2 regions of the Arthrobacter sp. 05L421 genome follow, and region 2 is predicted to be linked to the other one. Evidence: predicted binding sites of a transcription regulator. Region 2 holds the regulator's gene; the other holds the start of a gene.

Region 1 (10,431 bases), on a different contig from region 2:
GACTACCGGGATCCGAAGTACTGGCAGGAATGGGTCAACCTGATCGCCCTGGCCGTCAACGAGGAAAACGCCTCGGGCGGGCGCGTGGTCACCGCGCCCACCAACGGCGCGGCGGGCATCATCCCGGCCGTGCTCTACTACGCGCTGCACTTCGCCCCAGGCATGGACAAGGCAACCCAGGCCGACCGCGACGACGTTGTGGTCAAGTTCCTGCTCACCGCCGGCGCGATCGGGGTGCTCTACAAGGAGCAGGCCTCGATTTCCGGTGCGGAGGTCGGCTGCCAGGGCGAGGTCGGCTCGGCGTCCTCGATGGCGGCCGCCGGCCTGGCCGAAGTCATGGGCGGCACCCCCCAACAGGTGGAGAACGCCGCGGAAATCGCGATGGAGCACAACCTGGGCCTTACCTGTGATCCGATCGGCGGGCTGGTCCAGGTCCCGTGCATCGAACGCAACGCGATCGCCGCGGCCAAGGCCATCAACGCCGCCAAGATGGCCCTCTGGGGCGACGGCACCCACCGGGTCTCCCTGGACGAGGTCATCGTCACCATGCGCGAAACCGGCAAGGACATGTCCTCCAAGTACAAGGAAACCGCGATGGGCGGCCTCGCCGTCAACGTCGTGGAGTGCTAGGGAGCTGATCGAGGCGGGTGGCGCTGAATGGCGCCATCAGTTGTGCAGCGCCGCCCACAGGTTCAGTGAGGATGCGAACACGATCCAGGACAGGTAGGGCAGCATCAGCAGTCCTGCCGTCCGGCTGATCGGACCGAAAAGCACCACCGTCACGGCCACGGCCACGGCCAATGCCACGATGATCCCGAACGCGATCCACAGCGCCGGCGTCCCGAGCACCGGGTAGAGGGCAAAGAAGACCGGAGTCCAGAGCAAGTTCAGCACCAGCTGCACGCCGTAGGCTGTCAGGGCCGTCCTGGACCGCGCGGCGCGGCTGCGCCAGACCAGCCACGCCGCGACTGCCATGGCGACGTACAGGACCGTCCAGACCGCCCCGAAGACCCAGTTTGGTGGCGACCAGGGTGCTGTGTCGGCCGTGGCGTACCAGCCGTTGACGTGGTTGGCGGTGGCGAGGCCGCCTAGGGCCGCAACCAGCGCCGACGCGCCGAGGAACAGGAGCAGTGCGACGACTTGGGAGCCGGCGCCGAAGCCGCTGCCGGCGCCCCGCGAGCGGCCGCCGGGTGCCCCGGGCCGGCCTTCCAGCGGGTGTTGCTGAGCCTGCATGAGACCAGCGTAACCGCCTTGCCGGGACCGGCGGCAGGGTGCGGACCGATAGACTTGGGGCTGCATGTCCGCATGCCGCCGAAGCTCGTACCGCAATGATTGGATACCGCACCCTTGCGTGAATTCACTGCCCGCTTTGCCTCTGCCGAGGAGATTGCCAGCTGGGATGCCCTCGTCACCGCGAACCCCAACGGCGGCAATCTCCTGCAATCTGAAGCGTTCGCCGAGGTCAAGCAGCACTTTGGCTGGAAGCCCCTGCACCTGGTCTATGAGTCGGCCGATTACACGAGCTACAACCTGGTCCTCGAGAAGTCGTTTCCGCTTCTCGGCAAGCTCTGGTACCTGATCAAGGGACCCGACGTGGCGTCCGTCGAGGACATCCCCGGGATCGCCGCGGCGAACGCGGACTTCGTAAAAAAGGCCAAGCTGGGCGTCTTTGCGATCAAGATCGAGCCGGACATCATTCTCTCGGACGAGGCCGTGCGGATCCTCGAAGGGGCGGGTTTGGTCAAGACCCACAACCTGCAGCCCAACGACTCCACGGCGCTGCTCGATATTGCGCCCGAGGAAAACCAGTTGCTGCGCAATCTCCACTCCCGGGGCCGAAACGCCGTGCGCCGCGCCATCCGCGAGGGCGTGGAGGTCCACAACGCGGAGCCCACGGAAGAGAACTTCCGGGCCATGTATGCCCTGATGACCACCACGGTGGAAGCCAAATCCCAGGTCCGGGTGCGCGAGTACGAGTACTACCGCCGGTTCTGGACCAACTTCCTGGCCCGTGACCAAGGCAGGCTGATGTTCGTGTACGAAAACGGTGTGCCCTCAGTTGGCGCGTTCGTGATCAACTACGGCCGCAAGGGAACGTACAAGGACGGCGGCTCCCTGCAGAAGCGCGGCCAGTACGGCGACTCGCACCTCGTGCAGTGGACTGCGATCAACCAGGTCAAGGAACTCGGCTGCACCGAATACGACTTCTGCGGCACCCCGCCAAGCGACAAGCTCAAGGACACGTCCAACCCGTTCCATGGGCTGGGCCTGTTCAAAACCAGCTTCAGCAAGACCGTGACCGACTTCGTCGGCTGTTACGACCAGGTCCTGAGCCCGCTGAAATACAAAGCCTGGATGACGGCGGGGGAGCGCGTGGCACGCCAGCTCTACACCCGGCGCACGGGCCAACAGTTCTACTAACCCGAGACAAAGACAATCGAGGACAGCCTTGGACAGTGAGGAGGCCGGAATGAACAACGGAATCGACGGCCACCGCAGGCCACCCACGGACGGCCTGCCCCGGACGCAGCCGATGTCGCCCGTGGAGGTGCGCCAGAACGCGGCCGCGAAGCGCATGTTGCGCAGGCTGGTCCAGGGCGAGAACCCGCCCACGGCGCCCATGAGCATCGTGGACCGGCTCGCCGGCAGCCCCTATGCGAACCCGATGATCCAGGTGGGCGGCGTCGACGCCTCGGCCCGCAAGACGATCGACTTCGCGCTGCATTTGGCGGAATCGATGTTCCGGTACGGCGCCGGAGCCCTGGAAGTCGAGACCAGCATCATCGCCATCACGGCCGCCCTGGGACTCAAGAACATCGAAGTGGACATCACCAACCAGTCGGTGGCCATCAACTATGCCCCGAAGGACCAGACGCCCATAACCTTGCTTCGTGTCGTGCGGTCCTGGACCAACAACTACGCGGGCTTGGCCAAGGTGCACCAGCTCGTCACGGACATCGTCTCCGGCGGCGTGGGACGCGAGGAGGCTGTGCGCCGGCTCGACGAAATCACCCACAGTTCCAAGCCTTTCCCGCGCTGGATGGTCACTGTGGCATTCGGCGTGTTCTCGGCCGTCTTCGTCGGTGTTCTCGGCGGCGACCTCGGAGCCTCTGCCGTCGCCTTTGTCTCCAACCTCATGGTCAGCCTGCTGGCCAGGCAACTGGGGCGGTGGCGCACACCTGACTTCTTCGTCACAGCCTCGTGTTCCTTCCTGGTCACTTTCATCGCCCTGCTGTTATGGCGTTTCGGCGGCATGGTAGGAATCCAGATTCCGCCAGCCATCGTGGTGGTCGGCGGAATCCTGCTGCTACTGCCGACCGGCCGGCTCGTCTCCTCGGTGCAGGACGCGATCAACGGCTTCCCGGTCACGGCGGCCGGCCGTTTCGTCTCCACCATGCTGACCTTCGGTGCGCTCGTCGCCGGCATTGCCGTCGGCTTCGTTGTCGGAGACATGACCGGCATGAAGGCGATCAATGTCACCGAAACATTCCCCCCGGCATATCCGTGGTGGGCCGTGGTCATCATGATCGCCATCGCTGTGCTGATGATCGGCATAACGGAACAGACCAGCTGGACGCTGCTGCTGCCGACGGCGGCCGTGGGGGTGGTGGGCTATCTGGTCCTGATCGGCGGTGATGCTCTGGGCATCGGCTCCCGCTTCGCACCGGCCGTCGCGGCTGTGGTGATTGGCCTGCTGGCCCGCGTGGTGGCCCTCCGGATGGGCGCTCCCCAGCTGGTCGTGGCCGTCCCCGCAGCCCTGATCCTGCTCCCCGGGCTCACTATATTCCGGTCCATGTATGTATTGACCATCGAGGAATCGGAGATTCTCATGGGCGCCGGCGGGATGCTCAACGCCGGGGCGATCGTGCTCGGTGTCGCCGCCGGCATCGTGCTCGGTGACACCTTGGCGCGGCCGCTGACGCGGAGCCTGGCGAGCAACGAGCGGCGCAGGGCCCGTCGCCGCTAGGTAGTCCGGAGGGATCTAGCCGCTGGGCCTGGTAACGCCAGATCTTGTGGCTGGATCTGGCGCTCTTAGATCTTGCGCCGTTAGATCTAACGTTTTAGATCTTGCGCCGTTAGATCTTGCCGATGGGGAGCTTCTTCTCCGCCTGGAAATCGTCCTCCATGCGGCCCCTGGCCCAGTAGCCCGACAGGGAAACCTGCGCCCGCTCCAGCCCGCGCTGCACGTAAAAAACCTCCCGCAGGCCTTTCATGTAGCCCCGCTCGCCGTGGGCAAAGACCTGCACCCGCCCCTCAGGCCACTCGGCTTCGCGCACGGCCGTGACCAGCAGGTCGCTCTCTCCGGCGGGGACGCCGCCGCGCAGGAGCCAGCGCAGTTCGACGCCGGCCGGTCCGGCGATGGGCTGGATGTCGGCGTCGCTGTCCACCTCGAGCAGGGCCAGGCCGCGGGCATCCTCCGGCAGGGATTCGATCGCGGCGCCGATGGCCGGCAGGGCGGACTCATCGCCGGCAAACAGGTACCAGTCCGCCGCCGGATCCGGGTTGTATCCGCCGCCCGGGCCAGTGAAGGTCAGGCGATCGCCGGGCTGGGCGGCGGCCGCCCAGGGGCCAGCGAGGCCCTCGTCGCCGTGGATCACGAAATCGATGGCCAGTTCCTGCGCCGCCGCGTCCACCCAGCGGACCGTGTAGGTCCGGGTGTGCGGCCATTGATCGCGCGGCATCGCTTCCCGGACGGCCCACAGGTCCAGCGGTTGCGGGTATTCGATACCGGGTTGCGGAAAGACGATCTTGACGTACCGGTCCACATAGTCATTGTTGACGTACCCGGCGAACCCTGGTCCGCCTGCGATGATCCGGACCATGTGCGGGGAAAGTTGTTCTCTGCGCAGGACCGTCAGGTCGGTCTGGGGACGCGAGTTCCGGGTGGCGGTGGTGGCGGCGGGGACGGAAGTCATGCAGCTAAGCCTAACCAAGAACCCTGGCCGGGAGCTCCGGATGGAAGCCTGTTACGGCAGCGGCGGCAGTTCCCAGTCGACCGTCCCGTTGCCCTGCTCCTGCAGCAGGGCGTTGGCTCGGCTAAAGGGCCGCGATCCGAAGAACCCGCGCGAGGCCGAGAGCGGGCTGGGGTGGGCGCTGGCGATCACGGCAGCGGAGCCCAGCAGCGGCCGCACGGATTCGGCATCCTTCCCCCACAGGATCACCACAAGGGGAGCGCGGCCAGCGCCGGAGGCGGACGGGCGGTCCGCGACTGCCCGGATGGCCGCCGCTGTGACAGCCTCCCAGCCCTTGTTCCGGTGCGAGCCAGCCGCGCCTGCCCGGACACTGAGCACCCTGTTCAGCAGCAGTACGCCCTGCTCCGACCAGCGGCTAAGGTCCCCGTGGACGCGCGGCGGGACGCCGAGATCGGCCTGAAGTTCCTTGTAGATGTTTGCCAGGCTGCGGGGGATCGGCCGGGTGGCGCCGTCCACGGCGAAGGACAGCCCTACGGCGTGCCCCGGCGTCGGATAGGGATCCTGCCCTACTACCAGCACCCGGACACCGGCGAGCGGCTGGCGGAAGGCCCGCAGCAGGTCTGGCGGCGACGGCAGCACACCATGCCCGGCGGCCATTTCGCCGGCGAGGAAGGTGAGCGCCTCCCGCAACTGTGCCTCGACCGGTGCCAGCGCTTCCGCCCAGTCCGGAGCGACCAGCTCGGTCAGCGGCCGGTGCGCCAGGTCCGCGAACCGGATGCCGTCTGCGGCTTCGGGTTCCAGCTCGAACAGCGCGTCGGAATTAGATTCGGAGGGAAGTTCGGAATTGGACACAGCCCCCATTCTTCCGCAACTGCCGTCCGCTCCGGCACCCCGCCAAATGACAACCCTGTTATTCGGCCGTAGCATGGGATTGACTTTTACCGGACTCTTACCGGAACCAGCAAGTTTTTTCGGAATCAACCAGGAGTGTGCCGTGGCCGAAACAGCGCAAGAGCACGTGCCCGCGGAGGATTCCGCCGGATTCCCCGCTGCCGGCGGGGACCTGGGTGGGGTGTCTGCGGAGTCTCCGCTCAGCGTCCGCGACCAGCAGATGCTGGCCCTGGAGCGGCAGTGGTGGAAGTACGCGGGGGCCAAGGAACAGGCCATCCGCGAGCTGTTCGATCTGTCCGCCACGCACTACTACCAGATCCTCAATGCCCTCATCGACACCGAGGACGCTCTGGCCCACGATCCCATGCTGGTCAAGAGATTGCGTAGACTACGTACATCACGCCAACGTGCCCGCACTGCCCGCCGTCTGGGAACAGATTCGTAAAGTAGCGTCACGAGCAGCCGGATACGCACGTCCTGTTGCGTCCGTTCCGGCCTCGGGCACCCCGTATGAAATCAGCAAGGACGTCGTTTCACCATGACCAAATACGCTCGGGATGAATTTGATCGGGTCCCGGAGACCTCTACCCGGCAGGGTGTCCACCGGGCCGTCGCCGGATCACGCCGGCGGAGCCTGGCGCCCATCTTGGCGGCCGGCTTTGTGGCCCTGGCCATTGGCCTGGTTGCCTTTCTGATCCTGCCGAAGCTTGGTTTCTCCGGAGGCCAGGCCGCGGCCGTGACAGCCGGTGACAGCGCGTCAGCATTTGCCAGCAGCAGCGCGTCCGCATCGAGCCCTGCTAGCCCCAGCCCCGCGCAGACGAGCCCGGAACCCGCCGGCGCAACGCCGTCGGCAACGCCTTCAGCGACGCCCAGCGCCACAGCCGCCGGTGTGGACAAGGCGCAGCCGGTGACGATCTACAACGGGACCACCACCGCTGGCCTCGCCACCCGCGTCGGCGGCACCGTCAGCTCTGCCGGCTGGACCGTCGGCCAGACAGGGAACTGGGGCGGTGTCCCGCAGCAGACGTCGGTGATTTTCTACAACGGCGTGGAGCAAAAGGGCAATGCCGAGGCGCTCGGAACGCTCCTGGGCATCGACACGCTCGTGGACTCCGCCGAGTTCAACTTGCCCCTCGTCGTTGTGCTGGGACCCGGCTTCCAGTAGTCATTTCCGGTTACGCCTCAATAACTATTCGACGGCGGACCTGCCCGCCGTCGGCGTTCCTGAGGGACGCTGTGGGTACAGTATCTGCGGATTTCTCTTCGCAGTCCGCGGCGCACATCGAGGTGGGCCGCACGCAAGCTAGCTGAAAGTGTGGACACCATGGCACTGGGAACCGTCAAATGGTTCAACGCCGAGAAGGGCTACGGCTTCATCACCGTGGACGGTTCCGAGAACGACGTCTTCGTGCACTGGTCCGCGATCGTCGGGGAAGGCTACCGCGCCCTGGACGAGGGCCAGCGGGTGGAGCTGGAAGTCGGCGAGGGCGAAAAGGGCCCGCAGGCTGAAAGTGTCCGGCCCGCCTAGTGGCACTTGCTTTCGTTAAGAACGCCCCGCGGGACGCGGCAGGTCGCCCAGGAAGAACTTTGCCGCTGCGCCGCGCCCTAGTGGCTGGCACACTCGCGGCCGTGTCCCTGACGGGCTGCCTGGGACCTGCAGGCAGCGCCCGCGTGGCCAGCGCCGACGCCAGCGGCGACGGCACCCTGCGCATAGGGCTGATCCTGGACAACACGGGGCGGCAGGCCTTCCTCAACGCCCCACAGTTGGCGGCCGCCAAACTCGCCGTCAAGGAGATCAACGCGGCCGGTGGCCACAAGGGCAAGCTTGTGGAGCTGCTACCGGAAACCATCAGCACGGACACGGCTGCCCAGGCGAAAGCGCTGGTCGCCAGCAAAGCCGACGTCGTCATCGGTCCGACCGATTCCAGCCGCGCCCCTGCCGCGATCGACGTGCTGGCCAACGCCAAGGTAGCCGTCATCTCGCCGGCCAACTCTGCCAGCGGGCTCAGCAACTACAAGAGCGGCGGCTACTATTTCCGCACCTCGGCGGCCGACATCGCACAGGCCTCCGTCCTCGCCAAGCTGGCCCAAGACGGCGGCGCCAAGACCCTGGCCGTGCTACACGAGGAAGGCGACTACGGCAAGGTCGTCGCCTCCGCCGTCGCCGGTGCGGCGAAACAGTCCGGGCTCGACGTCGTGGCGGACGCGGAGTTCACTCCCGGCCAGGCACAGCAGGCTGCCGCCACCGCCAAGGCCGCAAATCCCGACGCCGTCGTCCTGGTCTCACGCGACGGCGCGCAGGGTGCCATCGCCGAACTGAACAACGCCGGTCTGGCCGGGAAAAAACTTGTCCTCAGCGACGCGGCCGTCAGCCGGTACGGCTCCGGAGTGGGCACGCGGGCGCTGGAGGGCGCACGCGGGGTCCTGCCCGGCGTGTTCCCCTCCGCCAGCTTCCAGAAGGACCTTGTTGCCGTTGACCCCGGGCTGAAGGACATGGTGTTTGCCGCCGAGACGTACGACGCCGTCATCCTCGCCGCCGTCGCTGCCGCCGCGGCCGAAGACGACGCCGGAACCTCCATTGCGGCATCCCTCGTCGGGGTCTCCGGCGGAACGGCGGCAGCTGGCGGAAATGCCGCGGGCGCCGGTCAGCCCGCCGGCCAGCCGCCGAGTGAGTCGTGCACGAGCTACCAGGCCTGCGTGGACGTCCTCCATGCGGGCAAGCGCCCGGACTATGACGGCCAGTCCGGACGGATCAAGTTTGATTCCCACGGGGACATCACCGAAGCGAACTACATGGTCTACACCTACGGCGAGGACAACCTGCCCACAATGACCGGCACGGAGAGCGCCAGCAGCAGTGGCGGCTGATCGCTCCTAGCGTATTGTGCCCGCGTGGCGGGCGGTTTGGGCCGGGCACTGCTTGCACTCTCCCCGGGGGAGTGCTAATTATTGATTTAGCACTCCAGCGCACTGACTGCTAACACGACGCCCGGTTCGCCCGGCCGTGAAGTGGGGCAGCCGGTCCAGGAGCTAAAGGAACACCTTGCTGGGGTGAGATCCCGGACCCAGCGGCATACAGAGGCCGCGGGGTAGGGATCGTCCGTCGCGGGCACCACAGCGAAGGTTCATTCTTAACGACTGTCCCGAAAGGACTACTGCCGTTATGGCCAAGATCATTGCATTTGATGAAGAGGCACGCCGCGGTCTTGAGCGGGGCCTGAACATCCTCGCCGACGCCGTCAAGGTCACCCTCGGCCCGCGGGGACGCAACGTCGTCCTCGAAAAGAAGTGGGGCGCCCCCACGATCACCAACGATGGTGTTTCCATCGCCAAGGAGATCGAGCTGGACGACCCTTACGAGAAGATCGGCGCCGAGCTGGTCAAGGAAGTTGCCAAGAAGACGGATGACGTCGCAGGCGACGGCACCACCACGGCAACTGTGCTCGCACAGGCCCTGGTCAAGGAAGGCCTGCGCAACGTCGCGGCCGGCGCTGACCCGCTGTCCCTCAAGCGCGGCATCGAGAAGGCTGTTGACGCCGTGACTGTCGAGCTCCTGGCGTCCGCCAAGGAAATCGAGACCAAGGAAGAGATCGCCGCCACCGCGTCCATCTCCGCTGGCGACAACGAGATCGGCGCCCTGATCGCCGAAGCCCTCGACAAGGTCGGCAAGGAAGGCGTCATCACGGTCGAGGAGTCGAACACGTTCGGCCTGGAGCTGGAGCTGACCGAAGGCATGCGCTTCGACAAGGGCTACATCTCCGCCTACTTCGTCACCGACGCCGAGCGCCAGGAAACGGTCCTTGAGGATCCGTACATCCTGATCGTCAACTCCAAGATCTCCAACGTCAAGGAACTGGTTGCTGTCCTGGAAAAGGTCATGCAGTCTTCCAAGCCGCTGCTGATCATTGCCGAAGACATCGAGGGCGAGGCCCTGGCCACCCTGATCGTCAACAAGATCCGCGGCACCTTCAAGTCCGTCGCCGTCAAGGCCCCGGGCTTCGGCGACCGTCGCAAGGCGCAGCTGGCCGACATCGCCATCCTCACCGGTGGCCAGGTCATCTCCGAGGAAGTCGGCCTCAAGCTTGAGACCGCCGGACTCGAACTCCTTGGCAAGGCCCGCAAGGTTGTTGTCACCAAGGACGAGACCACGATCGTCGAAGGTGCCGGCGACGCCGACCAGATCGCCGGCCGCGTGTCCCAGATCCGCGCCGAGATCGAGAACTCGGATTCCGACTACGACCGCGAGAAGCTGCAGGAGCGCCTGGCCAAGCTGGCCGGCGGCGTTGCAGTCATCAAGGCCGGGGCCGCAACCGAGGTCGAGCTCAAGGAACGCAAGCACCGCATTGAGGACGCTGTCCGCAATGCCAAGGCTGCTGTCGAAGAGGGCATCGTCGCCGGCGGTGGCGTTGCCCTGATCCAGGCCGGCGCCAAGGCGTTCGCGAACCTGCAGCTCTCCGGTGACGAGGCAACGGGCGCGAACATCGTCCGCGTTGCCATCGACGCGCCGCTGAAGCAGATCGCCTTCAACGCCGGCCTCGAGCCCGGCGTCGTGGTGGACAAGGTCCGCGGCCTGCCCGCAGGCCACGGCCTCAACGCAGCCACCGGCGAGTACGTCGACCTGCTGGCC
Region 2 (10,431 bases):
GCTGCCGATGGTCGCGGGCAACAGTGCGACCCTGTTGAGCGACTACAACGGCGCTTTCGATGCCATGATCGCTGATATTGATTCGGCCACCAGCTACGTGCACGTGGAGTTTTACATCCTGGTGCTGGACGCAACGACGGCGCCGTATTTTCAAGCGTTGGCCCGGGCAAGACAGCGCGGCGTGAATGTCCGGGTTCTTTCCGATCATCTGGCTGGCCTGAAATTCCCCGGCCGGAAAGAAACCCTGGACTTCCTCCAGGAGATAGGGGCGGAATATCGCCCCATGCTGCCGGTGCGGCCGTGGCGTGGCGAATGGCAGAGGCCGGACCTGCGCAATCACCGGAAGATCTGCGTCGTCGATGGCCGCGTGGGATTCACCGGTTCCCAGAACGTCATCGACGCGAGCTACGACACGAAAGCTAACCTGAAGCGCGGGCTCCAGTGGCACGAGCTGATGATGCGCGTCGAGGGACCCGTGGTCCGGGAGCTGGATGCGGTCTTCGCGACGGACTGGTACAGCGAAACGGATGTGATCCTGCCACTGGATACAAGCCCCATTGGCCTCAGCCACAATTCGGCGCCCATTGACGCGCAAGTCCTGCCCAGCGGTCCCAGCTTCGACAACGACAACAATTTGAAGCTCTACGCGACGCTCATCCACAAAGCAGAGCGGCGGGTCAGCATCACCAGCCCATACTTTGTCCCGGACGAATCCATCCTGATGGCCATTGTCACGGCAGCCGCGCGGGGGCTAAGCGTCGAGCTCTTTGTTTCCGAGGTCGGAGACCAGAGCATGGTGTACCACGCGCAGCGTTCCTACTACGAGGCGCTGCTCCGCGCCGGCGTCAGGATCTACCTTTACCGGTCGCCCAAGGTGCTGCACTCGAAGCACTTCACTATCGATGAGGAGGTTGCGGTGATTGGGTCCAGCAACATGGATGTCCGTTCTTTCAGCCTCAACATGGAGGTCTCGGTACTGGTGCACGGGCGCGCTTTTGTGGACGCAATTCGCGGGATCGAAGACGGGTACCGCCTGGAAAGCCGTGAGTTGCAGCTCGAGGACTGGAACCGGCGGCCCATAGCCCAAAAAGTATTCGACAACCTGGCGCGCCTGACCGCGGCCCTCCAGTAGTGGCCGGCCTTACGCCGTCCGCGAGATGTCGGCAACCACCTGCTCGATTTGATACCTCGAAACCCGGGCCAGCGCTGGGTTGGTGTGGACATAGTAGGGATAGGCAATCACACCTATCGACAGAGCCCAGGCACGTCCGCGTTCCCACGTCGCCTGGTCAACGCCAACAGCCTCGCGAAATGCGGTGCGCCCCTCGCCCTCGAGCAGGTTCCAGGCGACGATGAGGTCGACGGCCGGATCGCCAATGGCAAGGCCTCCCCAGTCGAGGACAGCGGCGAGCCGCCCGTCGGCAATCAAAAGGTTCCCGGGTTGCAGGTCCGTGTGAATCCAGACCTGTTCCCCGTCTCCGTCTGCCACGTGCCGCGCCGTATCCCGCACCGCTGCCAGGAGCGGGACGTCCAGCAGGCCCGCGCAACTGGCGATTGCGGAACGGGTCGGCGCGTCCCTGGACGCCAGCTGTCCGCCGCGGTAGGACTGCAGCGGCCCGGCGGCTGCTTCGTTCCCGATGTCGGCCGCATGCAGGGCCCGGATGAAGTTGGCGAGATCGAGGGCGAGTTCGGTTCCGTACGCATGGCCCGGGGAAGGATTCTCCCCCTCCAGCCAGCCCGACACCGTCCACGGCCATGCATAGCCCCGGCCCGGTGCGCCCTGTGCAATCGGAATCGGCACTGGCACCGGCAGTTGGGGACCCAGTATGCGCGGGTACTTCCACTCCTTGGAGATCGAGGGAACTGCGGCGGCGATCCGGGGAAGTCGAACGACGAGCTCGTCACCGAGCGTCAGCATGACGTTGTCCGTCCCGCTGGATGGCACGGGCTCCAGTGGCAGACCCGCCCATGCCGGGAACTGATCCGCGATCATGAGGCTGACCTGTCTTGTGTCGATGTCAGGCTCCGCGTCGTGCAGCTTGGTGATCAACATATGTTCAACCTAATCGACTCTTGATCCCCCACGTGCCCCGCGGACCCCGCGATGGGATGCGGCACCGCCGACGTAGGGTAATTCCATGCTCATCGTTCGCGAAGGCTGCCCAGGTGATGTGCCCGGACTTGCGAGGCTGAGAGCCACGTGGGCGGCTGAACAAGAACCTGCACTCAAGGACGATCCAGCCTTCGACGCCATGTTCAGAGAATGGATGGAAGCCAGTCCTCGAAAGTTCTTTGTGGCCGAGGACGGCGGCGAACTGGTCGGGATGCTCAACCTGATGATTTTCGAGCGGATGCCCAAACCCGGAACGGAATCGTCCCGGTGGGTCTATCTGGGAAACGCCTATGTGCTTCCGCAATTCCGGAACGCCGGAATCGGCGGCCGGCTCGTCGACGCATCCATCCAGTTCTCGCAAAGCATCGAAGCCGTACGGATGGTGCTTTCCCCCTCCGCCGAATCACGGAACTTTTACGCACGGCTGGGTTTCGAACCGGCCGGAGAATTGAACATTCTCAGGTTTTGACCCCCGCGCTAGTTCTTGTGAATTCAACACCATTACCGGGAAGCAACTGGGCGGCCCCGGGGCCGATGCGCCGGCTACGGCATGATGGAGCCATGGAATTGCAGACTGAGCGTCTCTTGCTGCGCGAGTTCACCAAGGATGATTTCGCCGCGGTACATTCATTCGCTTCTGATGGGTGATTTGTGCGCTGAATGCGGCCGTGTTCGACTGATGCAATGACCCACCGCATTGCCGTCGGCGTACTCGTCGGGCCACGAGGCGTGTTGATGTGCCGGCGGGTCCAGTCCGCGAAGTGGTATCCGGGAATGTGGGACTTTCCCGGCGGCCACATCGAGGACGGAGAATCAGCCGGCGAGGCGCTGGCCCGTGAACTCCTCGAAGAAATCGCAGTGACAGTAGTTCCGCCCGGCAGCGCTCCCTCGTTTACGGTGCAGGCCAACGAGGGCACACCTGACGGGTTGGCGCTCTCAGGGTGGGTCCTGGACGCCTGGTCAGGCGACCCTGCGAACGCGGCCACGGCTGAGCATTCTGAAATACGCTGGCTCAGCCCTGACGATGCCCTCGGGCTGGACCTCGCACACGACTCCTACACCGGACTACTTCGAAACCTCCGACGGCCCCGGAGCGACGGCGCCCCGTGAAGAGGACAATGATTTCCGCTTCGTGACAAGGCGCGCTCCCACCGATAGGCTCCGACAAATGTCGGCTGTCGGGGGGAGCACGATGAAGCGCAGTCAGTTCTGGCAATGCCTGTCTTCCGTCGTGCTTTGCGGAATTCTCATGACGTCCTGCGCAGCCGGGACCACTGGCGGTCCCGGAACGGCCGGCTCCACTCCGCCCGCCGCTCCCCCAAATTCACAGACAGTGTCCCGGACCCCCGTAGAAGCGTGCGCGCCGTTCCTGCCGTCAGCCTCCTGTTCCCCATACGCCAGCATCTCCGGCACGGCCAATGGCAAAAATCTTCCATGGCTGGCCTCCGGCGCAGTGACCGTGCAGCTAACCACTGTGACTGGGTCGCTCCAACTGGCGGTCAAGACTCCCTGCAACCCGGTGGGCGGTCCCGCGACGATCAGTGGAAATACGCTCGACGTCGGGGATATTGCCGTCGGCGCCATGGGATGTGCCGGCGACGTCGGAGCCCAGGAGCAGTGGGTCGTGGGGTTCCTGCAGCGCCCTATCGAGATGACATCTGCCGACGGAGTGCTCCACTGGACGAGCGGACCAGACACACTGACGCTCCGAGCCAACTAGGCCAGACCGCCAGAACCCAGGCACCGCGCCCTGGGTGCGCGCTGGAGGTATAGTCGTCCCATGCTGTCCACGCGTCGATTTATCTGCCCCCGACCGGTCTCCGGTCGCGAGGGCTCTGTGGCGCGCGCCTAGGTCCTGGCGCCGGATTGAGTCGGGGGGAACCCCACCACTCGAATCCGAACACAAGGACCTGCCATGCTCACTTATCTCCGCCCGACCGAACTCCTCGACGCTTTGACCATCCGTGATCTTTCAGATCCGGACGGCCGGCCCCATGCCATGCAGACGCTGCTGCAGGGCATCATCGACGCTCTCTGCCGTGAATGGGGAGTGCCACAACGAATCGTCCGCCACAGCCCCCTGGTGAGTGTGGCCGACAACTACGATCGCCTGGGGTTCAGCGCGTCAGACGTGACGCGGGATCAAAAATACTCCCGCTACCTCAGCCCCACGGTCATGCTCCGCAGCCACACGTCGGCTTCCATCCCCTCGCAGCTGCGGGCACTGGACGACAACGCCTCGGTGGACGAGCTTTGGGCCGTCCCCGGTCTGGTCTATCGACGCGACAGCATCGACCGCACCCACGTGGGAACTCCCCACCAGGTCGACCTGTGGCGCGTCAGCTCGCGCGGACAACTCGATGCCGACAACCTGCAGGAGATGATCGGATCCCTGGTGCAGGCGGTGCTTCCGGAGGCACGATGGCGAGCAGTTCCAGCCGTGCATCCCTACACCAGAGAAGGCCTGCAGGTCGATGTCCTCATGGACGGAGAGTGGCTCGAACTAGCAGAATGCGGTCTCATGGCGCCTCATCTCTTCTCCGACGCTGGCCTGGATCCCACGAGGTGGTCCGGGCTTGCTCTTGGGATGGGCTTGGACCGGGCCCTGATGCTCCGCAAGGGCATCCCCGACATCCGGCTGCTGAGGTCCACAGACGAGCGAATCGAGAAGCAGATGTTGGACCTGTCCCGCTGGAAACCGGTCTCTCAAATGCCCTCCATCCGCAGGGACATCTCCATTGTGGTGCCCGCGGACATGGACACTGAAGTGCTCGGCGACCGGGTGCGAACAGCATTGGGCGAAAAGGCGGCGGACCTGGAAAGCGTCGAACTCCTGGCCCTAACCCCGCATGGAGACCTCCCCGCAACAGTGCAGGAACGACTTCGCATCTGCGATGGTCAGGCCAATGCACTGATACGTCTGGCGCTGCGTCCCCTGACCCGGACCATGACAGATCAGGAGGCGAATAAAATCCGAGACGACGTCTACTTGGCCCTGCATGAGGGGCCAGTCCGGGAGCTCATCGCAGGATAGAGCTGTGCCGGCCTTCCGCCCTGGCGTTAGGAACCTATGACTCGCGGGAATTAGGTATCAACTTTGTATCGGCCTCATATCGTTCCCGTTGCAGTTCCCGCGCCGGGGCCGAAACCCGGCTGTCGCGCCGCGCCCGTGTGCCATGCTGGAATCCCGCTGTCCCAGGATCGCCGGGCCGCTCTCCGGCAGGTGGAGGATGCTCGGCCACCGGCGGTCCAGGACGGCTATAAACAGATCATCGCCGCGGAGCGCGGGGCACAAGAAGGGACAGCGGCATCAGGAAGCGTGAAGTTCAGCAGTCAACGGTGGGGCGCGTCCGCCGCGCCGCGCTGGCGCTGGCGCTGCCCGCCGTCCTCCTCCTGTCCGGCTGCGTGGCAACACCGCAAAGCGGCATCACGAACTCCAGCAGCCCGTCGGAGCTCATACCCGTCCCGGCGTCGGGCGTCCCCACCACCAGCGCTCCGCTCGAAACTGCCCAGACGTCGAACAAGGCTCCGGTGTATTGGATCGGCCGGAGCAATGACAACGCGTTTCTCTACCGCGAGTTCCGTGACGTCCCGGATCAGGACAACCCCGTCACCCGCGCCCTTCGAGTGATGATGTCCCAGACGCCGCTGGACCCGGATTTCTTCACGCCTTGGCAGAACCCGAAGAAGCTGGCGACGTCGATTTCCGGCAAGAATGTCATCACGGTGGATGTCTCCGCGGATGCCTTCAACAGCAACGTGGATGCCGCCATGGCCGAGCGGGCCATCCAGCAGCTCGTGTACACGGCGACGGCTGCCGCGGCCAGCGCAGGCCTCATCGATGCCGGACAGCAGGCCCAGGTGGTTGTGCTGGTTGACGGTCACACCGACTACGTGGCCTTCAATCACGTCCGGCTGGGCGAGCCGACCTCCCGCAGCGCCGGGATGGTGGCACCTGTGTGGATCATCGATCCGCAGGAAGGCACGTCAGTGGCCGACGGTTCGGTCAAGATCAGCGGCCGGAGCACCGTCCAGGGCGGGAAGCTCCGCTGGGCGATCCTCAAGGTAGACGGCGACGGCGACAACGCCAAGACGGCCTACCTCAACGGCAACGCCACGGCCTCGGCCGACTCCACCCAGTCCGGGTTGTTCACCTTGTCCGTGAACCTTGCCCCGGGCAACTACGAAGTCCGTGTGTCCCAGGTGGACGCGTCCGACAGCGCCAAGGAAGTGTTCCAAGACACCCGCGGCTTCACGGTTAAATAGTCCGGTAAGTAGTCTGACGCATCGTCTAAATAGACTGACGCATCGTCCTGCGAGGCCAATAATTTGGCGCATCGAATGGTCTGAGGCTTCACATAGCCTTCACGTCAGGAAGCCGCCACGCCGGCGGCCGGTCACCACCGGCCGAGGACGTCGCTGGCCAGCACGGTGGCGGCCGGCCCGGCGGTGGACGAGCGCAGCACATGGTGACCCAACAATGCCGTGACCGCCCCTGCGTCGCACAACCTGGTCACCTCCCGCGGGCTGATGCCGCCTTCAGGGCCCACGATCAGCAGGACTTCACGGGACCCGGCGTCGCCGGGCGGTGCGGTTTCCAGCCATGATTCCAGGACGTGCCGCAGCGGGCGGACGGCATCTTCGTGCAGGATGACCGCGAGGTCCGCGGCCGCCACAGCCGCCTGCAGCCCGGCGCCGTCGACTGCCGCCCGGACCTCCGGGATCCAGGCGCGGCGCGCCTGCTTGGCAGCTGCCGTCACCACTGACTGCCATTTGGCGTGCGCCTTCGCGGCCCGTTCAGCCTTCCACCGCACAATAGACCGCTCCGCCTGCCAGGGAATGACGGCGTCGATGCCCAGTTCGGTGGCCGTTTCGGCCGCGAGTTCGTCGCGGTCGCCCTTGGCGAGGGCTTGGACCAGGACCAGTCTGGTCCCGGGCCGCGGCTCATCGGCAAGGCCGAGGCACTCGACGGTCAGCTCACCGGGCAGCGCGGCCATCACCTTGCCGGTCAGCCGTTTGCCCGCGCCGTCGGCGATGTCCACGGCCTCGCCGACGGCGATCCGCTTGACGGTGACGGCGTGGCGGGCCTCGGGGCCCTCCAGGACGAAGGCGGAGCCGGGGACCTGCTGATCCAGCGTGCCGGGGGCGGTGAAGAAGACCGGGTTACTCACCGCTACAGGTTACCGAGCCGGTCCCGGAGTTTGGCGAAGACGCCGCCGCTGGCCGCGAGCTTTCCGGCCGTGAAGTGTTCGCCGCGCAGCTTGGCAAGCTGGCGGAGCAAGTCTTCCTGGGCGGCGTCGAGCTTGCCGGGCGTTTCGACCTGAAGGTGCACTTTCAGGTCACCGCGCCCGTGGCCGCGGAGGTGGGTGACACCAAGGCCGCGCAGGGTGATGATCTCGCCCGACTGGGTGCCGGCCCGGACGTCAATCTCCTGCTGCCCGTCGAAGGTATCGAGGCTAATTTCGGTGCCGAGTGCGGCGGCCGTCATGGGGATGTTGAGGCTCGCGTGCAGGTCGTCGCCGTCGCGGACGTACGTGGCGTCATTGTTGACCCGGATCTCCACATACAGGTCCCCGGCCGGACCGCCGGCGGGGCCCGCCTCGCCCTGGCCGGACAACTGGATGCGGGTGCCCGTACCAACGCCCGCCGGTACCTTGACGGTCAGCGAGCGGCGGCTGCGGATCCGGCCCTGGCCGTTGCATTCGTTGCAGGGGTCCTTGATGACGGTACCGAAGCCCTCACAGGATCCACAGGGGGCCGAGGTCATGACCTGGCCCAGGATGGAGCGCACAGCGCGCTGGACCTGGCCGCTGCCGCCACAGATGTCGCAGCGCACCGGGTGGGTGCCCTCGCGGCAGCAGGAGCCATCGCACGTCGGGCAGACGACAGCCGTGTCGACCTCGAGTTTCTTGTTGACGCCGAAAACCGCCTCGCGGAGGTCGATACGCACGCTGATCAGCGCGTCCTGGCCGCGGCGGACCCGGGAGGCCGGGCCGCCCTGGCCACCGCCCGCCCCGAAGAAGGTCTCGAAGATGTCTTGGAAGGCGAAGCCCTGGCCCGAGTAGCTGCCGCCGCCGAAGCCGTTGTCGGTGCCGTTCTCGTTGCCGGTGGTGTCATACACCCGGCGCTTCTGCGGATCGGAGAGGACTTCATAGGCGTGGGTGACGGCCTTGAACCGGTCCGAGGCGTCTTCTCCCGGGTTCACGTCCGGGTGCAGGGTCCGGGCCAGTTTCCGGTACGCCTTCTTGATCTCCTCCCCCGTTGCGTCGCGGGAGACTCCAAGAACGTCATAGTGGCTGGTCAAAGTTTGTATCTCTTCCTTTTTGTACTGCCGGTGGGGCAAGAAGTCGCGTTGGTCCCGGGCCCGTCAGGGCCCCAGGATCCTCGAAAGGTAACGGGCCACCGCGCGGACGGCGGCCATGGTGGTGGGATAGTCCATCCGGGTGGGTCCGAGGACGCCGACCTTGGCCGTGGCGTCCGGCCCGTAGGCGGTGGCCACCACCGAGGCCTCGGCGAGACCGTCGTAGGGGTTTTCCCGGCCAATGCTGACGGTCACACCGCGCGGGTCTTCGGCCATTTCGCTGAGCAGGCGGAGCATGACCACCTGTTCCTCGAGCGCCTCCAGCACGGGGCCGATGCTGAGCGGGAAGTCCACATTGGATCGTGCCAGATTGGCCGTGCCGGCCATGACCATGCGCTCCTCGCGGCTGGTGGTGGCCAGGGCCTCCAGGCCGCGGGCCAGCGCCTGCGCCGGACCACGGCGCGCGGGCGGGCCACTGGCGACGACGGCGGGCAGCAGCTGGGGCAGCAGGCTCAGCGGGGTCCCGGAGAGGCTCGCCAGGAAGCGGGTGCGCAGCTCCGCCAGGGCGTCGTCGGGAATGTCCTGCCCGACATCGATGACGCGCTGCTCCACTTTGCCGGTGTCCGCGATGAGGACAATCAGCACCTTCCGGGGAGCCAGCAGCACAAACTCGATGTGCCGCACCCGGGCCCGGCTGAGCAGCGGATACTGCACGACGGCGACCTGGTTGGTCAGGTGGGAGAGGAGCCTCACGGTCCGGTCGAGGATGTCGTCGAGGTCCTCGGATCCTTCCAGCAACGCCTGGATTGCCCGGCGCTCGGCCTGGGACAACTGCTTCACCGCTGAGATCTGGTCGACGAAGAGCCGGTAGCCCTTGTCGGTGGGGATCCGGCCGGCGCTGGTGTGCGGCGCCGTGATCAGGCCCTCGTCCTCCAGCGCCGCCATGTCATTTCGGATCGTGGCGCTGGACACACCAAGATGATGCCGCTCAACCAGCGCTTTGGAACCAACGGGCTCACGCGAATGGACGTAGTCCTCCACGATGGCGCGCAGCACTTCGAGTTTGCGCGGTTCGCTCACGCTCCACCTCCAATCGACGGTCCCGCAGCCGGTGCCGCCCGCGTTGTCCGGTTCGCGTCCAGAAGTAGTACCCAGAGGTAATACAGAGACGGCCGTCTCCGGACAAGGGTTAGCACTCGACATGCCTAAGTGCTAACCAGTCTAATATGAGTCGCCGCGTTGTTAGCATTGGATTCGCTCCAGGCGTGGCCCGCGGGGTTGCGATTCCCGTCACGCCGGTGCCGGGACCGTGGCAGCCGCTGCCGTTGCCGCGCCGTCGCGGTCCGGTTCCGGACCCGGAGAGTTCCACCAACCGCCGTACATTCCGAGTGCAAAGTAAGCGTGTAGAGATGTCGTACCAGAACTGGGGACCCCAGGACCTGTCCGCCCCCGCCAAGACCCAGTTGCCGGAAGTCCCGGTGGAACGCGGGATGGTCCTCGAGGAGGTCCAGTCCGGCTGGGTGGGAGCCGTGACCCGCGTGGAGAAGTCCGGCGGCATGCATGTGGTGGCGCTCGAGGACCGGCGGGGCAAGTCCCGGTCCTTCCGCCTCGGCTTTGGCTTCCTGCTGGAGGGCCAGCCGATCCAACTGATGCCGCCGGCCCCGAAGAAGGCGGCCCCGGCCTCCGGTGCCGGCCGCACGGCGTCGGGCTCGGTCCGGGTGGCGGGGCACCGCGCACAGGTGGCCAAGGCCAGCCGCATCTGGGTGGAAGGAAAGCACGACGCCGAGCTGGTGGAAAAGGTATGGGGCGATGACCTCCGCGTGGAGGGCATCGTCGTCGAACCCCTGCACGGCATTGACGACCTCGCGGGCGCCGTGGCGGAGTTCGGTCCGGGCCCCGGCCGCCGCCTCGGCGTTCTCGTTGACCACCTGGTGCCAAACTCCAAGGAGTCACGGATCGCTGACGCCGTCATGGCCTCACCGGGCGCCGCCGGCAACGTCCTGATTGTGGGCCACCC

Evidence for each region. Region 2 encodes HrcA, which represses chaperone genes, less so after heat shock. Its sites were predicted from a motif close to TTNGCACTCGNNNNNNNCGAGTGCNAA; they were not measured.
Region 1: groL (chaperonin GroEL) is a predicted target of HrcA. The motif match lies at 8,759-8,785, and genes of this name have one in related genera.

Annotation. Positions count from the first base shown of each region.
Region 1 is NZ_JBFTOC010000008.1:109,744-120,174, reverse strand. It holds gene AC1DKQ_RS11605 (L-serine ammonia-lyase) at 1-630, shown strand, start outside; gene AC1DKQ_RS11600 (TspO/MBR family protein) at 667-1,233, opposite strand; gene AC1DKQ_RS11595 (lipid II:glycine glycyltransferase FemX) at 1,348-2,421, shown strand; gene AC1DKQ_RS11590 (threonine/serine exporter family protein) at 2,471-3,967, shown strand; gene AC1DKQ_RS11585 (siderophore-interacting protein) at 4,077-4,916, opposite strand; gene AC1DKQ_RS11580 (uracil-DNA glycosylase) at 4,968-5,774, opposite strand; gene AC1DKQ_RS11575 (DUF3263 domain-containing protein) at 5,908-6,249, shown strand; gene AC1DKQ_RS11570 (LytR C-terminal domain-containing protein) at 6,343-6,969, shown strand; gene AC1DKQ_RS11565 (cold-shock protein) at 7,129-7,332, shown strand; gene AC1DKQ_RS11560 (ABC transporter substrate-binding protein) at 7,434-8,672, shown strand; gene groL (chaperonin GroEL) at 8,968-10,431, shown strand, end outside.
Region 2 is NZ_JBFTOC010000002.1:64,857-75,287, reverse strand. It holds gene cls (cardiolipin synthase) at 1-1,132, shown strand, start outside; gene AC1DKQ_RS03250 (aminoglycoside phosphotransferase family protein) at 1,142-2,053, opposite strand; gene AC1DKQ_RS03245 (N-acetyltransferase family protein) at 2,139-2,582, shown strand; gene AC1DKQ_RS03240 (NUDIX domain-containing protein) at 2,798-3,223, shown strand; gene AC1DKQ_RS03235 (META domain-containing protein) at 3,588-3,833, shown strand; gene srmL (PheS-related mystery ligase SrmL) at 4,029-5,147, shown strand; gene AC1DKQ_RS03225 (GerMN domain-containing protein) at 5,453-6,379, shown strand; gene AC1DKQ_RS03220 (16S rRNA (uracil(1498)-N(3))-methyltransferase) at 6,511-7,284, opposite strand; gene dnaJ (molecular chaperone DnaJ) at 7,287-8,417, opposite strand; gene hrcA (heat-inducible transcriptional repressor HrcA) at 8,481-9,494, opposite strand; gene AC1DKQ_RS03205 (DUF3097 domain-containing protein) at 9,824-10,431, shown strand, end outside.